DNA from 4 places in the Aquamicrobium sp. YD-1-mutant5 genome. Region 1 is predicted to be linked to each of the others. Evidence: predicted binding sites of a transcription regulator. Region 1 holds the regulator's gene; each other region holds the start of a gene.
What was found. The regulator PhoB, encoded in region 1, activates phosphate uptake and scavenging genes when phosphate is short. The targets are predictions, from matches to a motif close to TGTCATNNANCTGTCAT.
Positions count from the first base shown of each region.

Region 1 (5,867 bases):
TCAACCAGCTGACCGGCGACCTTGAATTCACCTCGCCGCAGACGCTGGTGGCCTTCGCCCTCGGCATCACCCTCTTTGTCATCACGCTCGGCATGAATGTGCTGGCGCTCTACATCGTGCGCAAATATCGGGAACAGTACGAATGACCGACATCCCGTTCGACAACACCGTGACGGCCACCGCTCCGGCCCGCCGCGACATCGGCCTCAAGCGCCGCTACCGCGCCGAGCGCAGGTTCCGCTTCTACGGTATCGCGGCAATCGCCATCGGCATCTTTTTCCTCGGCGCCCTGATGTTCACGGTCATCAGGGGTGGTTATACCGCCTTCTGGCAGACCTCGATCAGCCTGCCGGTTACCTTTGATGCCGGCGTCATCGACCCGGAAGGCAAGCGCGACAGCGATGCCAATGTGCTGGCTACCGCCAACTATCCGCTGCTGGCGCGCAATGCTCTTGCCGCAAAGCTAGGGCTGGATGTCGAAGCCGAGGAGAACAGGGCTGACCTGCGCCTCCTGTCCGGCATGATCTCGCAGGGCGTGCGCACGCAACTCCGTGACATGGTGATCGCCGATCCGTCGATCATCGGCACCACGCAGAATGTGTGGGTGCTGGCTGCCGCGGACGTCGACTCCGCCCATAAGGGCCAGATCGACATGTCGGTTCCCGAGTCGCGCCGCAAGGTCAAGGACAAGCAGGTCGCCTGGATGAAGACCCTGACCGCCGACGGCGCCATGGTCGAGCGTTTCAACCGCGGCCTGTTCACCTTCGGCGCATCCAGCCGGCCGGAAACCGCCGGCATGGGCGTGGCGCTGATCGGCTCGGTCTACATGATGCTGATCGTTCTGGCGCTGGCGCTGCCGATCGGCGTGGCGGCCTCCATCTATCTGGAGGAGTTCGCCCCGAAGAACCGCTGGACCGACCTGATCGAGGTCAACATCAACAATCTGGCGGCCGTGCCTTCCATCGTGTTCGGTCTGCTCGGCCTTGCGGTGTTCGTGAACTTCATGGGATTGCCGCGATCGGCCTCGCTGGTCGGCGGTCTCGTGCTGACACTGATGACGCTGCCGACGATCATCATCGCCACCCGCGCGGCCCTCAAGGCTGTGCCGCCCTCGATCCGCTCCGGTGCACTGGGTGTCGGCGCCTCGAAGATGCAGACCGTGTTCCACCACGTTCTGCCGCTTGCAGCCCCCGGTATTCTCACCGGAACCATCATTGGTCTGGCGCAGGCGCTGGGCGAGACCGCTCCGCTGCTGCTCATCGGCATGGTGGCCTTCGTGGCCGACTATCCCGCCACGCCGATGGACCCTGCCACCGCGCTGCCCGTGCAGATCTACATGTGGGCGAACGAAGCCGAACGTGCCTTCGTGGAACGCACTTCCGGCGCCATCATCATCCTCCTGCTTTTCCTTGCCGCGATGAACCTGGCCGCGATCCTGCTGCGCCGGCGCTTCGAACGGCGCTGGTAATTAAGGAACAAAGATCGTGAACATTATGAGCGAAGCAACTCTGGAAAATGCCGTGAACGCCAAGGTGGCCGCCGTCAACGAACCCATCAAGATGCGGGGCGAGAAGGTCGGCGTCTTCTATGGCGACAAGCAGGCCCTGTTCGATGTGGATCTTCTGGTCCGCCAGAATCAGGTGACGGCGCTGATCGGCCCATCGGGCTGCGGCAAGTCCACCTTCCTGCGCTGCCTGAACCGCATGAACGACACCATCGACAATGCGCGGGTGGTGGGCAAGATCACGCTCGACGGCGAGGACATCTATGACCGCGACATCGACGTGGTGGAACTGCGGTCGCGCGTGGGGATGGTGTTCCAGAAACCGAACCCGTTCCCGAAGTCGATCTATGAGAATGTCGCCTATGGCCCGCGCATTCACGGTCTGGCCCGCAGCAAGGCCGACATGGATGCGGTGGTGGAATCGAGCCTGAAGCGCGCCGGCCTCTTCAACGAGGTCAAGGACCGCCTGCATGATGCCGGCACCGGTCTTTCCGGCGGTCAGCAGCAGCGCCTGTGCATTGCGCGCGCCATCGCCGTGTCGCCTGAAGTGATCCTGATGGACGAGCCCTGCTCGGCGCTCGATCCGATTGCCACCGCGCGCGTCGAGGAATTGATCGACGAGCTGCGCGAGAACTACACCATCGTCATCGTTACCCACTCCATGCAGCAGGCGGCGCGCGTCTCGCAGCGCACGGCCATGTTCCATCTCGGCAATCTCGTCGAGGAAGGCCCGACCGAGAAGATGTTCACCAACCCCGACGACAAGCGCACGCAGGACTACATCACCGGCCGGTTCGGCTGAGTCTTACTGCGGCCATTCCAACAGACGAGGAACGTATAATGGGTGCTCATACGGTGACCGCCTTCGACGACGATCTTGGCGAGATCGAAGGGCTGGTGCGTGACATGGTCAGCCTGGCCGGGTCCATGGTCGATGAGGCGACACAGAGTCTGATCGTGCCGGACAATGCGCTGGCCCAGCGCGTCATCTCCGAGGATGCGGTGATGGACGAGTTGCAGCGCCGTCTGGACGACCGCGCCATCACGCTGATCGGCAAGCGCCAGCCGATGGCGCAGGACCTGCGTGCCATCGTGGGCGCGATCCGCATGGCCGGCGATCTCGAACGCATTGGCGATCTGGCCAAGAACATCGCCAAGCGCGTCGATGCGGTGGGGCAGTCGAGCGTGCCGCGCGCCTTCGCCCGCTCCATCGAAGACATGTCCGAACTGGTTCTTGAGCAGGTGCAGGGCGTCATCGACGAATATGGCGCGCGCAACCCGGAAGGGCTGGTGCGGCTGCGCGACGAGGACGAGCTGGTCGACGTCAAATACACCTCTGTGTTCCGCGAACTGCTGACCTACATGATGGAGGACGCGCGCAACATCACGGCCTGCACGCATCTGCTTTTCTGTGCGAAGAACCTGGAGCGCATTGGCGACCACGTGACCAATATTGCCGAAAATGCCTATTATGTGCTGACCGGCGAGCAGTTGCCGGCTCATCGTCCCAAGCAGGACGAGACTGGCATACCGGCACCTGCGGTTTGAAGCAGGATCGAGGAGACGAAGCATGATCGCACCCCGCATCATGGTGGTTGAGGACGAAGAGCCGTTGGGCGTGCTTCTGCGCTACAACCTCGAAGCCGAAGGCTATCAGGTCGAGATCGTCACACGCGGTGACGAGGCCGAGTTGCGGCTGCAGGAAAATGTGCCGGACCTTCTGGTGCTCGACTGGATGGTGCCGGCGATCTCCGGCATCGAACTGTGCCGGCGCCTGCGCATGCGCGAGCAGACCGAACGGCTGCCCATTATCATGCTGACTGCGCGCGGCGAGGAAAGCGACCGGGTGCGCGGCCTTTCCACCGGCGCCGACGACTATCTGGTCAAGCCCTTCTCCATGCCGGAGCTGGTGGCGCGGGTAAAGGCGCTTCTGCGTCGTGCTAAGCCCGAGGTGCTGTCCTCTGTGCTCAAGGTGGGCGACATCGTGCTCGACCGCGAGCAGCACCGCGTCTACCGCAAGAAGAGCGAGATCCGGCTGGGGCCGACCGAGTTCCGCCTGCTCGAATTCATGATGCAGCATCCCGGTCGCGTCTTCTCGCGCGGACAGTTGCTGGACAATGTCTGGGGCGAGACGATCTACATCGACGAACGCACAGTGGATGTGCATGTCGGGCGGTTGCGCAAGGCGGTCAACACCGGCCGCATGCCCGACGTGATCCGCACCGTTCGCGGTTCAGGCTACGCGATCAGGGAAGAGTGACGGGCAGAGAAGAGTGACGCGCGGCCGGGCCGTCCTGCAGGGACCGTCCGCCGGCAAAAATCCTGTCATCGACGTAAGTCAGCGCGCGCATGGCACAGCCTTCGCGCAGCAGGGCGATCTGGTCCGGCTCGATGCTGAAGCTGATCGAGCCGGAATGCTGGCCGCCGGCAGTGCGCGCGATGGCATCGCGCAGGGCCGGTTCGATCAGGTCGAAGGCGGCTGCATTGAGGCCGACCAATGCCACCGGGGCAGGGTCGATAAGCGCAAACAGGCTGCCGAGGCCGAAGCCGAGCGCTTCGCCTGCGATGCGGAACGCCTCGCGCTCGCGCCCTTCATGGTCCCGGGCCGCGTCCGCCAGCGCCTGCATCTCCGCTTCCCCGATATCGCCCCGCGGTTCCTCGTTCTGGTCATGGCCGGCGGCGCTGCGCCAGATGGCGTAGCTTCCTGCATAGGCTTCGATACAGCCGCGCCGCCCGCAACGGCATAGCGCCCCGTCCGGCCTATGGATCATGTGCCCGAATTCGACGCCTGAGGAATGGGTGCCGGTGAACATCTCGCCCTTGAGCACCAGCCCCATGCCGATGCCGTGCGAGAGCAATATGGCGATGAAATCGTCGCGATAGCGGGCCGGATCGCGCCAGCGCAGCGCCTCGGCCATCATGTTGCAGTCGTTCTCCACCGTTACGGGAACAGAGAATTCCGCTTCCAGAATGTCGGCGAAGGGGATGTCCGTGTGCGGGGTGATCGGAGACCACAGCATGGAACGCGCTTCCGCGTCGGTGATGCCCTGAACGGCAAAGACGATACGCAATGGCGGGCCAGCCTTTGCGGCGGGGTGAGCAAGGCATCGTTGAAGCACTGCCACACATTCGCCGATCAGCGCCTCGCGGGAGAGGGCGCGCGTGTCGAGCCGCAACTGCTCTTCGTCCAGAACAGATCCCGAATAATCGAGCCGGACGGCGGAGAGGTTGTTGAGGGAAAGCATCAGCGTCACCACGCTGGCTGCTGCGGGGTCGAGTTCGAGCCCGATCTGGGGCCTTCCGCGTCTGAGGGCAGGGGCATCATCCTGTCGGGCCTCCGCCAGAATGCCCTCGGCGATCAGGTCGGCGGAAATAGCGGAGATGGTGGAATGGCTGAGACCCGTGATAGTCGTGATTTCGGTGCGGGAAACCTGTCCGCCACGCCGCGCGGCCGAAATCACCATGGCGCGGTTGCGCCGGCGCAGATCGTCGTGCCGCATGCCAACAGTCATTACTGTACTCTTCCTCCCTGCGTGCCGACGTTGAATAGCAGGCCGTGAACTTTGTCAGAAGCGGCGAAGGCTGTCATTATTTAATTCGGGTTTCGAAATAATTCACGGACGGTCAGAAAATCCGTTGACACGGTCAGGTCGTTGCGCCACATTTTTTCGAGGCTCGAAAAAAGTCCTTGCCCCGACTTGTTCACCGGCATGGCTTGTTCACGGGTCACAACGTCGCGCCCATGGGCGCAGGGAGGAAATCATGAGGAATTTTACGGCTGCCATTCTGGCGGGTGTCGCCTTGTCTCTGACGCTTCCCCTCGCCGCACAGGCGAAGGACAAGGTCATCGGCGTGTCCTGGTCGAATTTCCAGGAAGAGCGCTGGAAGACCGACGAAGCGGCGATGAAGGCCGCGATCGAGGCGGCGGGCGACAAGTACATATCGGCTGACGCGCAATCGTCCGCCTCCAAGCAGCTCACCGATGTCGAAAGCCTGATAAGCCAGGGCGCCAATGCTCTCATCATTCTGGCGCAGGATGCCTCGGCCATCGGTCCGGCTGTTCAGAAGGCGCTCGACGAGGGCATTCCGGTCGTCGGCTATGACCGCCTGATCGAGAACAGTGATGTTTTCTATCTCACCTTCGACAATAAGGAAGTGGGCCGCATGCAGGCCCGCGAGGTGTTCAAGCTGAAGCCGGAAGGCAACTATGTCTTCATCAAGGGCTCCGGTGCCGATCCCAATGCCGACTTCCTGTTCTCCGGGCAGGTCGAGGTGCTGAAGGAAGCGCTGGATTCCGGCGCGATCAAGAATGTCGGCGAGGCCTATACTGATGGCTGGCTGCCGGCCAATGCCCAGAAGAACA
Region 1 is NZ_JCAKKP010000003.1:96,712-102,578, reverse strand. Features, by position in the region: gene pstC (phosphate ABC transporter permease subunit PstC) at 1-146, shown strand, start outside; gene pstA (phosphate ABC transporter permease PstA) at 143-1,468, shown strand; gene pstB (phosphate ABC transporter ATP-binding protein PstB) at 1,485-2,306, shown strand; gene phoU (phosphate signaling complex protein PhoU) at 2,345-3,052, shown strand; gene phoB (phosphate regulon transcriptional regulator PhoB) at 3,075-3,764, shown strand; gene AC5XE7_RS04730 (ROK family protein) at 3,751-5,016, opposite strand; gene xylF (D-xylose ABC transporter substrate-binding protein) at 5,267-5,867, shown strand, end outside.

Region 2 (5,867 bases), on a different contig from region 1:
GATGGCGGTTCCGGGCTTTACCGCGCTTGTTGATCCGCTGGCGCCCGGCCTCGACCTGAAACCCTTCTTCAGGCTCATGGCCAATGAGAATGTGGTCAAGGTCTTCCACGCAGCGCGGCAGGATATCGAGATCATCGTTCATCAGGGCGATCTGGTGCCCTCCCCGATTTTCGACACGCAGGTGGCTGCGATGGTGTGCGGGTTCGGTGATGCCGTCTCCTATGATCAGCTCGTCCAGAAGATCACCGATGTCAGGCTCGACAAATCCTCCCGCTTTACCGACTGGCGCTATCGCCCGCTTTCGGAAAAGCAGCTGGAATATGCCCTCGCGGACGTCACACACCTGATCGACGTCTACAAGCATCTGACGGCCCAGCTTGAGCGCGAGGACCGCGCACACTGGCTGAAGGAAGAGATGCAGGTTCTGACCTCGCGCGAGACCTATGATCCGCATCCGGACGATGCCTGGAAGCGCCTGAAGATGCGCGTGCGCAAGCCGCAGGAACTGGCGATCCTGAAATCGGTCGCCGCATGGCGCGAGCGCGAAGCGCGCGAACGCGACGTGCCGCGCGGCCGGATCATCAAGGATGACGCCATTTACGAGATCGCCCAGCAGGCCCCGCGCGACAGTGATGCGCTCGGTCGCCTGCGGACCATTCCCAAGGGCTGGGAACGCTCGTCGACCGCCGTGGCTTTGCTGGCAGCGGTGAATGCCGCCCTTGCCGTGCCGAAGGATGAATTGCCAAAGCTGCCGAAACAGCAGCAGCAGCCGGAGGGCACCAATGCCGCGGCCGAATTGCTGAAAGTGCTTCTGAAGATCATCGCCGAACAACAAGGCGTTGCCGCCAAGGTGCTGGCGTCGAGCGATGACATCGACCAGATCGCCGCTCATGGTGAGAAAGCGCAGGTACCAGCTCTGCAGGGCTGGCGGCGGGCAGTGTTCGGCGATAAGGCGCTGCGTCTCGTGCGTGGCGAAATCGCCATCAAGTTCGAAAAGCGCAAGATCGTGCTGCTGGAAGTCTGAGCCGGATACTGCCGGATCAGGATACGGTGGTCTGAACTCTCTCAGACTGCTCCGGCCAGATGCAGGGCAAACCACGCCCACAAAAGCACCAGCACCAGAAAGCCGCCGCCGAACAGCATGCCGCGCCGCGAAACGCGGTTGCTGGTTACATGCTCGAACGCGTGCGCGTAGCGCAGCAGCACGAACAGCCAGGCCAGTATCACGGCAATCCATGACACGCCCGCCGTCACATAAAGCGCCAGACAGACGGCATGGAACAGAACCGGAAGCTCGAACTGGTTCATGATGTTGTTCGACACGGCGGCGCTGACTTCCGGCTCGCCGCCGGAGCGCAGCTTCCACTGGCCGCGTGCCACTGAACCGTTCAGCATCGCCTGCCGGCGGCGCATGCCCAGCAACGCATACATGATCGCCACCAGCGCGAAATGCGCCACCATCGGCCACAGAATTGCGATCGGGTTCATGTCGTCAAATCCACGTTGCGGGCCGCGCCCGGCTGGCATGCCCAGTGTCAGGATAATTCAGTTTGCCTTCTCACATCTAATCACAGCTCACCGGATTATAAAAGAAATCCTCATTCATCCTTCGGAGCGTTGTACTCCGCCGATTTTGATAAAGACGGATTTTAAATTAAAACAAATATTGTTCATGTATATATAATTACTAATGATATTTTTAATGCAAAAATGAATGAAAATTACGCGAAAATCCCAATGATAACCGATTTCTGATTTTAAAATTTTATATGTTGTTCTGAAATATGGAGTTGGCGGCAGATCAAGAGACATTCTTGCATCGACGACACACCGTATAGCTCTGTCATGGGAGTGTTATCTCGCGGCGTTAGGTGCCGTTGCAGCGTAACTGCCAGCCTAAAGCGAGCCCCATGACCATCCTTCAACGACGCCAGTTTATTGCCGGTACGGCAGCGGCTCTCATGGCCCCTGCGGTCTTTGTGAACCGCACCGCCGCTCAAACGCCTGCGGCGTCCTTCTTTCCGTTTTCGGTGGCCAGCGGTGATCCGACCGCCAACAGCGTGGTGCTATGGACGAAACTGGCCAGAGCCGCCGATGATCTCGAACTCCTCTCCGGACTGCCGATCGATGTGGAATGGATTGTGGCCGAGGACGAGCGCCTGTCGACGGTCGTTCGCAGCGGTACAGGCAGCGCATTGCCGGAATATGGGCATTCGGTCCATGTCGATGTTCAGGGTCTGCGCCCCGATCGCTGGTATTGGTATGCGTTTCGCATTGGCGGTGAGATGAGCCCCATCGGCCGGACGCGCACATTGCCGGCCGCGGATGCGCTGGTGTCACGGTTTCGGTTCAACGTCGTCTCCTGCCAGCACTGGGAAAACGGCTTCTTCGACGCCTATGACGGCATGGCCGACGACGATTCTTCGCTGGTGCTGCATCTGGGCGATTACATCTACGAAGTCGGCCGTGGTGGCGTACGTACGCACGAGACCGACAAGCCGCTCAGAACGCTCGACGACTATCGCCGTCGTCATGCGCTCTACAAGACCGATGCGGCTCTGCGGCGCGCGCACGAGCGATTGCCGTTCATGGTCACGCTCGACAACCACGATGCGCTGACCGAAGACTCCAGCGACGCCGGGGAACTGGCGCGTCGCGCCGCCGCGTATCATGCCTGGTACGAGTTCCAGCCGGTGCGCCATGCGCCTGCCCTGCACTCTCCGACCATGCCTGTCTTGCGGGGTCTCAATATTGGCGACCTGCTGCGGGTCAGTATTCCGGATACCCGCCAGTTTCGTGATTCCGAAAGTGTCTGCGCTGCCGGATCCGACAAGGATTTCGCCTTTGGCGTGTTCCAGAAGCCGTGCGAGGCAGCCGAAGATCCGCAACGTTCCATGCTGGGCGTCGCGCAGGAAAACTGGCTGGATGCGCGCCTTTCGGGTTCGCAGGCGAAATGGAACGCCATCGCGTCAACCGTGATGATGAGCACCTTCGACATGGATCACGAAGGCGAGCTGTATCGCTATTTGCAGTCGTGGGACGGCTATCCGGCCGCCCGGCAACGCATTCTGGATCGCATTGAAGGTTCCAGGGTCTCAAATCCGGTTTCGATCGCAGGTGACATTCATTCAACGCTGGTTTCGGAAGTCACCCGCCGCGCGGGCGAGGAGCCCGGCAGGTCGCTGATGACGGAATTCGTCGGCACCTCGATCAGCTCGCTCTGGCCGGAACCTCTGGCCAGGCCGATGCATGATGCCCTGCCCGCCAATCCTCAGGTTCGCTACTATGAGAGCCAGAAGCGCGGCTACATGCATTTCGACGTAACGCCGGAAAGCCTGAACGTACAGATGCGCGCAATCGACCGCACCGACCAGCCCGGCGGCACCGTCCATACCGACAGGACATTTGTTGTCGAGAATGGGCAGGTGGGCGCAAAGTCTTAAAGCGCGCGGCAATGGAGCTGGCAGTGCGTACTACCGCGCCAGCCAGCGCTCATAGTCCGAAACCAGAAGGTGAACCGGCTCTACATCTTCCTCGATCTCGGAAAACCGGCCGATAGGGTCGCGGAAGATGTTGTCGGTGAGGTCGTCGTTGACGGTGGAGACCTCGCCGATCAGAATGTCGCCGCCCTCGCCCCAGAACGCGTGCCATACGCCCGGCAGCAGGGTCACGCTCTCACCGGGATCGAGCTTCAGAAGACCGCCGGGGGGAAGCCTGCGAATGGTGCCGTCGACGGGAACGGACACTTCGGCATGTGCATCTATCCCACCCTCGGTGTCGGGCATGAACAACTCCAGCACGAGCTTGCCGCCGCCGCGGTTGATGATGTCCTCCGCCTTGATGACATGGCGGTGCATGGGTGAGATCTGGTCCCTGCGCGAGATCATGATCTTTTCGGCATAGAGCATGCCGGCACCCTTGCTCATATCCTCGAAGCAGCCATTGCGGACCGTGAACAGGAAGAGCCCTAGCTCGTCGAATTTCCCCTGTCCGTAATCGGTGATGTCCCAGCCCAGCCGGGCATCGAAGACACCAGCAGATTCCGCCCCGCGCCGCTTCATTTCTTCGGGGGACCAATAGGCGAACGGCGGCAGGACATAACCGAAGGAGCGGATGAAGGCGTCGCCCTCACGGATGATTTCATTCACTCCAGAGCGCTTCATGATCCCTCCCCGTCAGTGTTTTTTGCCAGCGTCCCGAAGGTCAGCGCTCTCCGCGAGCAGCCAGCCTTCGCATGGAAGCGATACGCCGTCGGCTGATCTCGGTGCGCATGGCCATCATGTGCAGTGTGAAGAAAAGCAGCGTGAAGCCGATCGCCATGATCAGAAGGGGCCTCAGCAGGCTCCCGTCAATGGTCGGCCCGTCGACACGGAACACGGAAGCCGGCTGATGCAGCGTGTTCCACCAGTCCACCGAGAACTTGATGATCGGAATGTTGACGAACCCGATCAATGTGATGATCGCCGCCGACCATGCCGCCTTGCCCGAATCTTCCAGCGCGCGCGTCAGCGCGATGATGCCGAGATACATCAGGAACAGCACGAATACGGAGGTCAGGCGCGCATCCCACACCCACCATGTGCCCCACATGGGCTTGCCCCAGATGGACCCGGTAATGAGCGCCAGCGCGGTGAAGCACGCACCGATGGGCGCTGCCGACTTCAGAGAGACATCGGCGAGCGGGTGGCGCCATACCAGCGTGCCTATCGCGGAGGCAGCCATGAGCGCGTAGCACATCATGGAAAGCCAGGCGAACGGCACGTGAATGTACATGATGCGCACCGTCGTGCCCTGCTGGTAATCCTCGGGTGCGGCAAAGCTCATGTAGAGGCCGATCGCCAGAACAAGGCATGCTGCACCCGCCAGCCATGGAACAGCTCTGTTCGCAAAGCTGACGAAACGCGTCGGATTGGCGAGGTCCATCCAGCTGGCAATGCGGGTGCGTGAAACTGTCATGACAAGCTACATAACCTTGCCCTGCGCCGCGGGCAACTGCGACGCAAAGGCCGGTGCTTCGTCAGGCAGCAGCGTCCTCCTTCACCGGCGATATCCGGGACAGACGACGCACCTCCTCGTCATTGAGCAGTCCGCCTGCCCGCAGCAACGAAGCGAAGCGGCCATTGCGCAGGGACAATTCCGCAAAGCCGCCCATCTCGACGACCCTGCCCTTGTCCATGAACACCACAAGATCGGCATCCCTGACGGTGGTCAGGCGGTGGGCGATGATGAAGGTGGTGCGGTCACGGCGCAACTCGTCGATCGCCTGCTTCACACGCTCTTCCGTTTCCACGTCAAGCGCGCTGGTGGCTTCGTCCAGAACGAGGATCGGCGCATTTTTCAGCACAGCCCGGGCAATGGCGATGCGCTGGCGTTCGCCGCCCGACAATTGCCCGCCGCGCTCGCCGACAATGGTGTCGTAACCTTCGGCCTTGGAAAGAATGAAATCCTGTGCCGCCGCTGCCTCTGCCGCCGCGTGGATTTCCTGATAGGTGGCGTCAGCCTGCCCGATGCGGATGTTGTCCTCGATCGAGCGGTTGAGCATGCCGGCATCCTGAAAAACCGTGGCGATGCAGTTTCTGAGCGACGACGTGGAGACGCTTCGCGTGTCGATGCCATCGATCAGGATGCGACCTCGCTGCGGCGTGAACACGCGCTGCAGCATATTGATGAGCGTGGTCTTGCCCGCACCGGTCGGCCCGACGATCGCGACTGTCTGGCCGGCGCCCACCTCGAAGGTGACATTGTCCAGCCCCTGCCCCGAATTCGGAAACTCGAAGCCGACATTCTCGAAACGGACATGACCGGAAACCCTGCCGATATCACGCAGGCCTTCCGGCTCGCGGATTTCAAACGCTGAATCCTCCATG
Region 2 is NZ_JCAKKP010000001.1:448,478-454,344, forward strand. Features, by position in the region: gene rnd (ribonuclease D) at 1-1,024, shown strand, start outside; gene AC5XE7_RS02200 (MAPEG family protein) at 1,066-1,488, opposite strand; gene AC5XE7_RS02205 (alkaline phosphatase D family protein) at 1,911-3,443, shown strand; gene AC5XE7_RS02210 (D-lyxose/D-mannose family sugar isomerase) at 3,474-4,163, opposite strand; gene AC5XE7_RS02215 (heme ABC transporter permease) at 4,204-4,956, opposite strand; gene AC5XE7_RS02220 (glucan ABC transporter ATP-binding protein/ permease) at 5,018-5,867, opposite strand, start outside.
Region 2: AC5XE7_RS02205 (alkaline phosphatase D family protein) is a predicted target of PhoB. The motif match lies at 1,842-1,858, and genes of this name have one in related genera.

Region 3 (5,867 bases), on a different contig from region 1:
AAGTGGCGCTGGAAGGCCTCCACGACGATGCGCGTCTGCGCGTCGTAGATCCCGGTGATCTCCACGCCATAGCCGTAGAGCGCCAGCATGGATTGCAATTTCTCGACATCCGGTCCTGCATCGCCCTCGGCAAGCACCGGGCCGGCGCGCACCGGCGAAGGCGGCACCAGATGGCCGACGCCTTCCCCGAACAGCCGCTTCCACGGAAATTTCTCGCCCGGATCGACCTTGCGGCCGGGAGCGATGTCGGAATGAGCGAGCACTCGTTCCGGCCGCACCTTGTGGCGCTGCATGATGCCCCTGCACAAGGCGATGACGGCATCGATCTGCCGCTTCGGAAAACGCGGATAGCCCAGCGCATGGCCCGGATTGACGATCTCGATCCCGATGGAGGTGGAATTGATGTCGCTCACGCCCCGCCACGAGCTTTTGCCGGCGTGCCAGGCGCGGTCGCTTTCGCGCACCATCTGCACGATGCGCCCATCCTCATGCACCAGATAATGCGATGAAACCTCGCTCTCGGCATCGCAAAGCCGCACCTCGGCCGCATGGCCGCTCTCCATGCCGGTATAGTGCAGGATGATCATGTCAGCCCGCATCCCTTCGCGCCGCGGGCCGAAATTGGGCGAGACCCTGATTTCGGCACCGGCATGATCGGGGGCGAAACCGCTCATGCCGCCTGCAGGCTCCGCTCGATCAGCTCATAGGCGGCATTGATTGCCGCCAGCCGTGTGGTGGCGATGGCTATGAACTCCTGCGGCAGCCCCCGGCCGATCAGCCTGTCGGGATGATTCTCCGCCACCAGCTTGCGGTAGTGCCGCTTCACCTCGGCCAGCGGCTGCCCGCGTTCGATGCCCAGCACGATATACGGATCGGCCGTTCCCAGTTCGACATGGCGCGACAGGATCGTCTGGTAATGATCCTCGGCGATGCTGAAAATCTCGGCCACCCGGCGCAGAAAACCTTCCTCGCGCTCGTGCAGCACCCCATCAGCGGTCGCGATGTGGAACAGCCCGTCGAGGATGTCTTCCAGCATCATGCAGTTGGGGCCGCCACTGCCGCACAGCCCCGCCATCTGGCGTGCATAGACCTCGAAGCCAGCGGTATCCTGCTTGGCCAGATCATAGAGACGCGCGACATTGCGCGCTTCCTGCGGCGGCACCTCGAAAATCGCCTGAAAGGCCCGCACCTCGTCCTGCGTCACCACGCCGTCCGCCTTGGCCATCTTGGCCGAGAGCGCAATCATGGCCACGGAAAAAGCCACCTTGCGCCGTAGCTCGGGATCACCGGCGAACAGGGTACGGACGGCCTCCACCATGTCGGCCACGCCGTGAGCCGTAGAGGAGGAAAGGCGCTGAATGAAATCGCCGATGCGGTTCCAGATGGACATGGTGGCTGTTTAGAGCCTTTCGCGCGCACAGGGAAGCATGCTGTTTCCCCTTATGGCTCCCATGACCACCCTGCCCGACGAAAAAGGGCCGGCAACGCCGACCCTTTGCAACCGTAACGGTTGTGGAAATATTATTCGGCCGGCGCCGGCATCACGGGATCAACCTGCGAACCGCTGTCGCTCGGGGCCGGAGTAATGCTCTGCGTGGTGGAACCGTCCGTGGCGGGCGGCGGCGCGGCAGGCGCGGTCGCATCAGGCGCAACAGGCTGCTCGGCGGCCGGCGGCGTGGTGCTCTGGGTGGTGGTCGCATCGGAACCGCTGTCACTGCAGGCGGCAACGCCGAAAAGCGCCACGGCGGAAATCGATGCAAGAACGAGCTTCTTCATGTTTCAGTCTCCTTACAAACACCCCCGCCTTCCCTGGCGGTTGCGAATGTAATGCCGAAAGGCGCTATCTGTTTCATAACGTTGCGTTTCGTTCTGTAACAGCGCTCCCTTTCTCCGCGCTCTCTTCATCCATCGTCACGTGCCTGTCATTGCCCTGCGATACCCGCTGTGCCCACAACCACAGGGGAGAATCTTTTCATGACCGACGTTTCAGGCGAACTGGTTTTCCGGCGCGGCAAGGAAGTTGGCAAAGCCGTTTGCCGAAATGGTGCCCTCTCCCGCGACGGCCTGTCGGAGCGCCTGTTCGCCCTGCTGTTTTCCGGCCTGGTCTACCCCCAGATCTGGGAGGATCCCGAAACGGACATGGAGGCGATGCAGCTCGGTGAGGGCCATCGGGTCGTCACCATAGCCTCCGGCGGCTGCAACATCCTCGCCTATCTCACCCGCTCCCCGGCCAGCGTCGAGGCGGTGGACCTCAATGCGGCCCATGTCGCGCTGAACCGCATGAAATTCGCCGCGGTCCGCCACCTTCCCTCCCATGGCGACCTGTTCCGCTTCTTCGGCGAGCCGGGCAATGATCACAATGCTCACGCCTATGACGCCTTCATCGCCCCGCATCTCGATCCGGCCAGCCGCCAGTACTGGGAAAAGCGCAACTGGCGCGGCAGGCGGCGCATCGAGTTGTTCAACGGCAATTTCTACAATGCCGGCCTGCTCGGCTTCTTCCTGTCGGCCGGCCATCGCATCGCCAGATGGCAGGGTGTCGATCCAGCCGAAATCATGCAGGCCAAAACGCCTGAAGAGCAGCGCCGCTTCTTCGAGGGGCGGCTCGCTCCCCTCTTCGACCGGCCGCTGCTGAAATGGATCACCTCGCGCAAATCCTCCCTGTTCGCGCTCGGCATCCCGCCCGCCCAGTACGACGCGCTGCTCGCCTGCGGCGACGGCTCGATGGCCGGGGTGCTGCGCGCCCGGCTTGAAAAGCTCGCCTGCGACTTTCCGCTGAAGGATAACTACTTCGCCTGGCAGGCCTTCGCCCGCCGCTATCCCGCCGCTGGCGAAGGTGCGCTGCCCGATTATCTGGTGGCAGCCCGCCACGAGGTGGTGAAACGCAACATCGGCCGCGCCAGCATCAACCATGTCAACATGACCGACTATCTGGCCGCAAAGCCGGATGGATCAGTCGACCGCTTCGTGCTGCTCGACGCGCAGGACTGGATGACCGACGCGCAGCTCAACGCGCTGTGGGCGCAGATCACCCGCACCGCGGCACAAGGCGCGCGCGTGATCTTCCGCACGGCCGCAGAACCCAGCGTCCTGCCCGGGCGCGTGGCTGCGGAACTGCTCGACCAGTGGTCCTATGAAGAAGAAGCGTCCCGCGCCTTCTGCAGGACCGACCGTTCGGCCATCTATGGCGGCTTCCACCTCTATGTGAAGGACGGGCAGTGAGCACCGGCAGCCATGCCGCGCTCATGGACGGCATCTACCGCCGTCAGCGGCACATCTATGACCTGACCCGCAAATACTACCTCCTCGGCCGCGACCGGCTGATCGAGGGGCTGGACGCGGCACCCGGCGACACCGTTCTGGAACTTGGATGCGGTACGGGACGCAACCTTGCGGTCGCGGCCACACGCTATCCGCAGGCGCGCTTCTTCGGCCTCGACATCTCCGCCGAGATGCTGTCGACCGCCAGCGCAGCCCTTGCGCAGAAGGGGCTGGCAAGCCGTGTCACGCTGGCCGTTGGCGATGCCACCGACTTCGATCCCGAAAGCCTTGTCGGCTCCGGCCGTTTCGATCGCATCTTCCTCTCCTATTCCCTCTCCATGATCCCCGGATGGCAGCAAGCCATCTCCGCCGCGCTCGCGGCGCTGGCGCCGGGCGGCTCCCTGCACATCGTGGATTTCGGGCGTCAGGAACGCCTGCCCCGCTGGTTTCGGGCCGTCTTGCGCAACTGGCTGGCCCGGTTCCACGTCACGCCGCGTGATTCTCTGCGCGAAGTTCTGGAATCGGAATCTGCGAAGCGGGGCGCAAGCCTCTGCTTTGAAAGCCTTTATCGCGGCTATGCCGTGCGCGCGGTGGTCACTGCACGTCACCTGCCGTCGTAAGCGCGGTCGCAAGGGCGGCCACAAGCAGCTCGGAGCCATACCCGGCTGCCCTCGGCGTCAGCCCCATGCGCACGACCACCATGCGGCGCGACGGGATGACGGCAATTGTCTGCCCGTCATGCCCCTTCAGCCAGAATGTGTCGGCGGGAACACCCATCCGCGAGCCATTGCCGCCCGGTGCCTCCAGCCACAGCTGCCCCCTGCCATAGACGCCGTTGGACGCGGGCGCGGGCTCTCGCATCCACGACACGAAGCCGGCGGGCAGGATCCTCTCGCCGCTCCACACGCCATCATCGAGCAGGAACTGCCCGAACCGCGCCCAGTCACGCGCCGTGGCATAGATGTAGGAAGATCCGACGAAGGTGCCCCTTGCATCCGCCTCGATCACCGCGCTCGACATGCCGAGCGGCCCGAACAGGGCGCGGCGCGGCCATTGCAGCGCCTGCTGCGGATCGTCCTGCGCCTGCTGCCACAGCCGCGACAACAACACCGAGGTGCCGCTCGAATAGGAGAATGTGTCTCCCACGCGCCCGCCGAGTTCCTTCGTGGCGGCGAAGCCTGCCATGTCCGGCTCCAGATAGAGCATGCGGGTCACGTCGGCGACGGCGCCATAATCCTCATTGAAGACGAGCCCGCTCGACATCGCCATCAGATCGGCGATCGTGATGTCCGCCCGCCCGTCGCCGTCCCAACCGGAAAATAGATGGCTGGCCTCCACGCGCATCCGTCCCTCCCTTATCAGGGTGCCTATGATGGCGGCGTTCACCGTCTTGGACATCGACCAGCCAAGCAGCGGCATCTTTTCTGAAAAACCCGCGCCGTAGCGCTCAGCCACGATCTTCCCGTCCTGCACCACGACGATGGCACGCATTCCCGGCCCCGCCAGATTGTCGTCGCCCACAATGGCGGCGATTTCGGGCAAAGCCGGCCCGGCCCCCTCCCCCGCAGGCCACGACGCTTCCGATGCCGGCGGCGCAACCGGCTCCTGCGTCAATTGCACGGCGCGCGCCTGCTCCAGATCGCCATCCGGCACGCTCGCGCAGCCCAGTCCGTCGCGCGCGATGGCGGTGCTTTGCCCCAGAACGCCGAGCAGACCGGCCCTCACCGTCTTTGCATCGCGATCGACCGACACCCGCATCAGCTTCAGCAGCGGATGGCCGGGCGCCTGCACGTCCACCTCCAGCACCTCGTCCGGTTCACGCCCGGCGATGAACACGTTCGAGCAGACGATCTTGGCGGCATAGCCGGAGCCCACCCGGATCAGTTCGGGCGGCGCTGCATAGAGCCATGCGAACATGCCGGCAACGACAAGCACGGCGAGCCCCGCCACCGCTTTCAGGAGCCTGATGAACAACCGCATCGCCTTCCCCTCGATTCGCCCTGAACACGCACGCATATTTGCGGTTCTGCACCGCCCCATCAACCGAATATAAACCATGTCCGGGCGATGACCTGAGGAAGAGTTCATTCCGTCGGGACGGGGAAGCGCTGCGGGATGCCCCGGCGCCTGCACCTGCCATTGCAAACGGGTTTGGGGTTACAAATGCGCCGACTGGCATTCATTCTGGGACTGTCCCTGCTCGGCGCCTGCTCCACCACGCTGGAGGACATGGCCCCCACGAGCGTGCCGTCCACCACCGCCCCCTCATCTGTCTCCGGCAAAGCTCCACGCTTTGGCGACAGCAACCCGCATGACTGGCAGGGAACCACGCCATGGCATTATGCCGTGCACGGAACCGACGTGTCCAAATACCAGACCTCGGTCGACTGGGCGCAGGCGAAGGCCGCCGGCATTTCCTTCGCTTTCATCAAGGCCACGGAGGGCGGCGACCGCGTGGACGACTATTTCCAAGAGCACTGGCGCGGCGCAAAGGCCGCCGGCGTGCCGCGCGGGGCCTATCACTTCTACTATTTTTGCCGCCCGGCCATCGAGCAGGCGCGCTGGTTCATCCAGAACGTGCCGAAGGACCCGTCGGCAATGCCGCC
Region 3 is NZ_JCAKKP010000010.1:95,726-101,592, forward strand. Features, by position in the region: gene AC5XE7_RS14395 (peptidoglycan recognition protein family protein) at 1-674, opposite strand, end outside; gene AC5XE7_RS14400 (TerB family tellurite resistance protein) at 671-1,390, opposite strand; gene AC5XE7_RS14405 (hypothetical protein) at 1,522-1,776, opposite strand; gene AC5XE7_RS14410 (BtaA family protein) at 1,975-3,222, shown strand; gene AC5XE7_RS14415 (class I SAM-dependent methyltransferase) at 3,246-3,881, shown strand; gene AC5XE7_RS14420 (serine hydrolase domain-containing protein) at 3,856-5,241, opposite strand; gene AC5XE7_RS14425 (glycoside hydrolase family 25 protein) at 5,425-5,867, shown strand, end outside.
Region 3: AC5XE7_RS14410 (BtaA family protein) is a predicted target of PhoB. The motif match lies at 1,910-1,926, and genes of this name have one in related genera.

Region 4 (5,867 bases), on a different contig from region 1:
AATGAGCGCACCGATCCAGTTGCGGCGCAGGTCGGCAAGAATGAAATGAAACATCCGGTATCAGATCCTCATGCAGCCAGACGGCCGTTTTCGAGCCGCAGCGTGCGACTCATGCGGCCGATCAGCCGCTCGTCATGGCTTGCCACGATCAGCGTGGAGCCCGCCTCTTCGGCCAGATCGACCAGCAGGCTGGCGACCGATGCGCCGGCTTCCGCGTCGAGACTCGCGGTCGGCTCATCCGCCACGATCACGCCCGGACGGCCGACCAGAGCGCGCGCCACGGCCACGCGCTGCATCTGGCCGCGCGACATCGTGCCGACGAGCTGACCGGGGCGCTGGATATCGACCCGCGCCAGCAGATCGCGGGCCCGCGCCTGCATCCCGTCTGGCAGGCGCAGATGCGACAGGCGCTGCGGCAAAAGCACATTGGCCTCGGCCGAAAGGCCGGGGAACAGATGAAAGTCCTGCATGACGAGGCCGACATTTCGGGCCCGCCAGCGATCGCGCCCACCTTCGGGCAGCGCTGCGATATCCTCTTCGTTCCAGACCACGCGGCCGGCTCCCGCCCGCTCCATGCCCGTCACGATGTTGATGAAGGTGGTCTTGCCCGACCCCGAAGGCCCCGCCAGAGCAACCATTTCCCCGGCTTCCAGCCGCAACCCGGCCAAATCGAGCGCTGGCACGGGAAGCCCCGGATAACGGACCTGAAGGCCTTCGACTGACAGAGCCTGCATCACGCTAAACCCTTCGGAAATCGGCGTTGACGATGCGAAGCAGGCTGACGAAACCCGTATCCGGATCGGTCCACGAACCGACTTCGAGCTTGCCGGAGACTTCGATGGTTGCATTTGCCTGTTCGAAGGTCTGGGCATGGTCGAGATAGACGACGATGATGTCGTCCGGCCAGTCCGCGTCCGACGAGCAGAACGGACACAGTGCCATCGGAATTTCAGTGAGCACGAAGAAATTGGCTTCCGCCTTCAGGGGCGGCGCCATGAAGCCGCGCATGGCGACCGGCTTGCCTTCCAGAGCCTTCACCTTGTCGGAGAAGGTCAGGCCCAGCACGCTGACCTTGCCATAGAGTTCATTGAAGGAAATCGGGCTCGGTGCCGAACGGGCCGGCCTTGCCGAAAGGCAGAGCGCAGCGGCACCGATCATGGCGAGCGCCTGCCGGCGATCCGGGGCGGTGAAGATCATCGCAGCCTCCTTGACTGAACGGGTGCAGGCCCGGAGATGATCCGGGCCTGCCGCTTCTTGTTTACGTGTTACTTTTTCTGCGTGGTACCAAGCGCCAGAGCGTCGGCCAGAACGCGGTAGACGTCGCTCTGCTCCATGTAGCCTTTGAAGTTCTCGGAGCCGGGGCCGGTCGCCTGCAGCACCACGTCGTCAACGGCGTGAACGCCGGTGTCGCCGTCACGCGGAATGTTGCCCTCCACGAACACCGCGCCGGGAACGTCCTTGTAGGCTTCGTTGGCGATGTACTTCTTGTTCTCGTCCTGAATGGCCGGAACGAACGGGCCGTCGAGCTTCGGACGGAAGGTTTCGTAGTGGTCGGGACCATTGTTGGCGGCCAGGAACAGACGGCGCGAGACATCGACGCTGTCGGGATAGCCGTCACCGTTGGAATCGACGTAGTTCGGGAAACCGGCCTCGGCATAGGTGCCGACCTTCTCGCGCATCTCGTCGCCGGGCTTCTCGTCATCGACCGTGCCGATGATGGAAACGCCATGGGTGTGGTCGCCGGTGACGACGATCAGCGTATCGGGGTTCTTCTCGGCGAATTCGCGGGCAACGCCGATCGCTTTGTCGAACTCGATGGTGTCCACGATGGCGCGGTCCCAGTCGAGCGGATGGGACATCTTGTCGATATTGGCGCCTTCCACGACGAGCACGAAGCCTTCGGCGTTCTTCTCAAGCTGGCCGATGGCGGCCTTGGTCATATCGACCAGACCGGGCTGCTCGGGAAACTTCCCGACAGTGCCCTTCTTGAGGAACTCACGGTCGAGGGTGGTGTCCATGTTGCCGGTGTGGAAGAGGCCCAGAACCTTGCCGGTGTTGGAGCCGGCGGCGGCCTCAAGCTCGCCCTTCGTGGTGGCCAGCGTATAGCCGGCGTCCTTGAAGCCCGCAACGTGATCGGTGTCGTCCTTGCGCTTCGAGCCGGCAACGGACTGCGGCAGGAAGTAGGCCGAACCACCGCCAAGGATGACCTCCGGCTTCAGATCGAAGATCTGAGTGTTGATGGCCGCCTTCTCGGCGCGGCGACGGGTGTGGGAAAAGAGCGCTGCCGGCGTCGCGTCCTGAAGCTCGGACGTCGTTACGATACCGACCGATTTGGAAGTCTGACGGCGCAGGGCCTCGACCAGCGTCTCGACCTTCGGGTCGTCGAACGGATCGGCGGTACGGTCAGCGTAGACGCCGATCGCGTTCACGGCGCTCTTGTGGCCGGTCATGTAAGCCGACATGGTGTTGGCGCTGTCGGTGGCGATCGCTTCGGTGGACGAGGTGCCGATGAAGGCCATGCGATCGAGATCGTCCATGTGAAGGCGGCCATTGGCCTTACCTTCGGTCATGCCCTTCGACATGATGCGGGCGGCAGTGCGGTGGGCGACCGAGAGGCCATCGCCGAGGAAGAAGATCACGTTCTTCGCTTTCGGCTCGGCAGCGGTGCCGTAAACTTCCCAGGTCACGGTTTTCTCATCGTCGCCGGCCTTGGCGATCACGGTGTAGGTGCCGGGCTCGGTGATCGTCACGCCTTCCAGACGCACGGCCGAAGCCTCGACGCCGTCTTCCTTCTCGATGAAGGTGGCTTCCTTGCCAAGAACTTCCGCGGCCGGCTTGCCGTTGATGGTGACGGTGACATCGGAACCCGCAACAACACCATCGAACTCGACTTTCACGTCGAAGGGCGAAGCGGTGAGAATCGTTGCCCTGTCGAGCGGGTAGACCGTGGCGGCGCCGGCAACGGCCGGAACCAGTATGGTTGTTGCGGTCAGAATGGCGAGTAGGCTTCGCATGATCGGGTTCTCCGTAAACTCAAAAAGAGACCCGCTAGCTAGGACCCGCACGTTACAGCGCGATGACAGCTCGCGATCAGGCTGATGACAGCCCCTTCCGTTCTCTGGCCAGCGGCAACGTCGCTTGACAGAACCGGGCGCTTGAAACATAGATGGCTTCATTCCGAGGGGGGCGCCGTACGGCGCTGAGATGGCAGTGAGCCGGACCCTTGAACCTGATCCGGGTTATGCCGGCGTAGGAACGGAACAAGGGCCTTCGGGCAATCCTGCCAATTCTTCGCACACCTGGATCTCCATGATGACAAGTCGGGAGATCGCCATGCAGCATCGATACGAATTCCGCCCGCCGACACGATTCCGCTTCTAGGGAATCGCGACATGCCGGCTGTTCTGGCAGCATTGCGCACCACGCTGGTGCTGGTGGCCTCATGGCAGGCAATCGTCATGGCCTTTGCCCCGCCGCGCTACATATTGCCAGCGCCGCTGGACGTCGCGGCCGCCTTCCAGCGGCAGCCGCTCTATCTTTTCGACAACATGCTGGTGACGCTGTCCGAGATCGCCGCCGGATTCGTCACTGGTACGCTCGCAGGCGTGGCGACCGCGCTTGCCATCGCCAGCTTTCCGCGCCTTGGCCGCGCGGTCTGGCCCGTGGTGCTGGTTCTGCAAGCCTTTCCGGTCTTCGTCATCGCGCCGCTCCTGGTGCTGTGGTTCGGCTTCGGCATGAGCTCCAAGGTGGTGATGACGGCGCTCATCATCTTCTTTCCCGTCGCCTCCGCCTTTGCGGACGGGCTGCGGCGCACGCCACCCGAAATCGTCGATGCCGCCGCCCTCACCCCCGCCAGCCACCGCCAGACGCTGTTTCTGCTGCGCGTGCCGCTGGCGATTCCCGCACTGGTTTCCGGGTTGCGGGTTGCCGCGCCGCTTGCTCCACTCGGAGCCGTGATCGGTGAATGGGTGGGTGCATCGGCGGGGCTCGGCTTCGTCATGGTTCAGGCCAATGCCCGCATGCAGACCGACACCATGTTCGCGGCCATGGCCGTCATCGCCGTCCTCACCCTCCTGTTGCGGCGGGCCGTCGATGCCCTCGCCCCCCTTCTCACGCCGTGGGCGCGCGAAGGCGAATTCTCTCCCCATCATCAGCAAAGGAAATCCTCATGATCCGATCCTGCGCGCTCGCGCTTCTGCTTTCCGTCGCCACGGCGGGTGCCGCCCATGCGGCCGACAAGCTCACCGTGATGCTGGAATGGTTCGTCAATCCGGACCATGCCCCGCTGGTGGTGGCGAAGGAGCTCGGCCTGTTCGAGGAAGCGGGACTTGAGGTGGAGTTCGTGCCTCCTGCCGATCCCTCGATCGTGCCACGCGCGGTGGCCTCCGGCAAGGCCGAGATCGGCATCCACTATCAGCCCAATCTCTATCTCGACCATGATGCCGGCGTCTCGCTGGTGCGCTTCGGCACACTGGTCGAGACCCCGCTCAACACGCTCACGGTTCTGGCCGACGGGCCGATCAGGGAGTTGAAGGATCTCGAGGGCAAGAAGATCGGCTACTCGGTTTCCGGCTTCGAGGACGCCATCATTTCCCGCATGCTGGGCAATGCCGGGGTGGACAAGAGCAAGATCGAGCTGGTCAACGTCAATTTCGCCCTGTCACCGTCGCTGATCAGCGGGCAGGTTGACGCCACCATCGGCGGCTACCGCAATTTCGAGCTCACCCAGATGAAGCTCGAAGGCCATGAAGGCCGCGCCTTCTTCCCCGAGGAGCACGGCATTCCGGTCTATGACGAGCTGGTGTTCGTCACCCGTCCGGAACTGGCAGGCGACGACCGCCTGAGGCGCTTTCTTGGCGCGGTGGAGAAAGGCGCGATCCACCTCACCAACCATCCCGAAGACAGTTGGAAGCTGTTCATCAGGGCTTATCCGGATCTTGATGACGAATTGAACAAGGCCGCGTGGCACGACACGCTGCCGCGCTTCGCCAAGCGGCCCTCGGCACTCGACCGCGCACGCTATGCCCGCTTCGGGGCATTCCTTGAGGAAAGCGGGCTGATCAAGAAGGCCCCCGCGGTCGAAGACATCGCGGTGGAGTTGCAATGAGCGCGATCCAGCACACAGCCGGCCTGCTGGACGAGGTGCGCCGGCGCCGTCCGCGCGTTCATTGCCTGATGAACGGCGTGGTCCCTAAATTCGTCGCAGACGGGCTTTCGGCGCTGGGCGCGATTCCTTCCATGACCTCCTCGCCCGAGGAGGTCGGAAATTTCGTCGCCAGGGCGGATTCGCTGCTGGTCAATCTCGGCACGCTGGATGCCCAGCGCCGCGAGGCCATCGACATCGCGGTGGATGTCGCTGCGGAGCGGGGGCGGCCATGGGCGCTCGACCCCGCCCATTGCGACTATTCGCCGCCGCGCGCCGCCTTCGCGCAGGAACTGCTGGCGCGTGGTCCCGCGGTGCTGCGCGCCAATGCGGCCGAATTCGACCTGCTTTCCGTGCCCGCCGCAGTGGTGGCGGTACGAACCGGCAAGGCGGATCGCATCGCGCACAACGGGGCATCCTTCTCAGTGACCAACGGCCATCCGCTGACCGCATTGGTGACGGGAACCGGCTGTCTTTCCGGTGCCGTCATCGCCGCCTTCCTCGCCATCGAACCCGAGCCCTATCTGGCCGCATGCGCGGCCATGCTCGCCTTCGGTGTGGCAGCCGAGATGGCGGGCAAGGTGGCTGCCGGGCCGGGCAGCTTCGAGCCTGCCCTTCTCGACGCGCTCGCCAATCTCGAAGGCGCTCACATTCCTACATTCGCAAAGGCAGATCATGAACAGGGTTGACTACAGGCTGAACGCCATCATCGACGGCGCGCTGC
Region 4 is NZ_JCAKKP010000008.1:127,504-133,370, forward strand. Features, by position in the region: gene AC5XE7_RS13270 (ABC transporter permease) at 1-54, opposite strand, end outside; gene AC5XE7_RS13275 (ABC transporter ATP-binding protein) at 69-734, opposite strand; gene AC5XE7_RS13280 (hypothetical protein) at 739-1,197, opposite strand; gene AC5XE7_RS13285 (alkaline phosphatase) at 1,266-3,014, opposite strand; TPP riboswitch at 3,171-3,273, shown strand; gene AC5XE7_RS13290 (ABC transporter permease) at 3,393-4,172, shown strand; gene AC5XE7_RS13295 (ABC transporter substrate-binding protein) at 4,169-5,107, shown strand; gene AC5XE7_RS13300 (hydroxyethylthiazole kinase) at 5,104-5,832, shown strand; gene thiE (thiamine phosphate synthase) at 5,819-5,867, shown strand, end outside.
Region 4: AC5XE7_RS13285 (alkaline phosphatase) is a predicted target of PhoB. The motif match lies at 3,066-3,082, and genes of this name have one in related genera.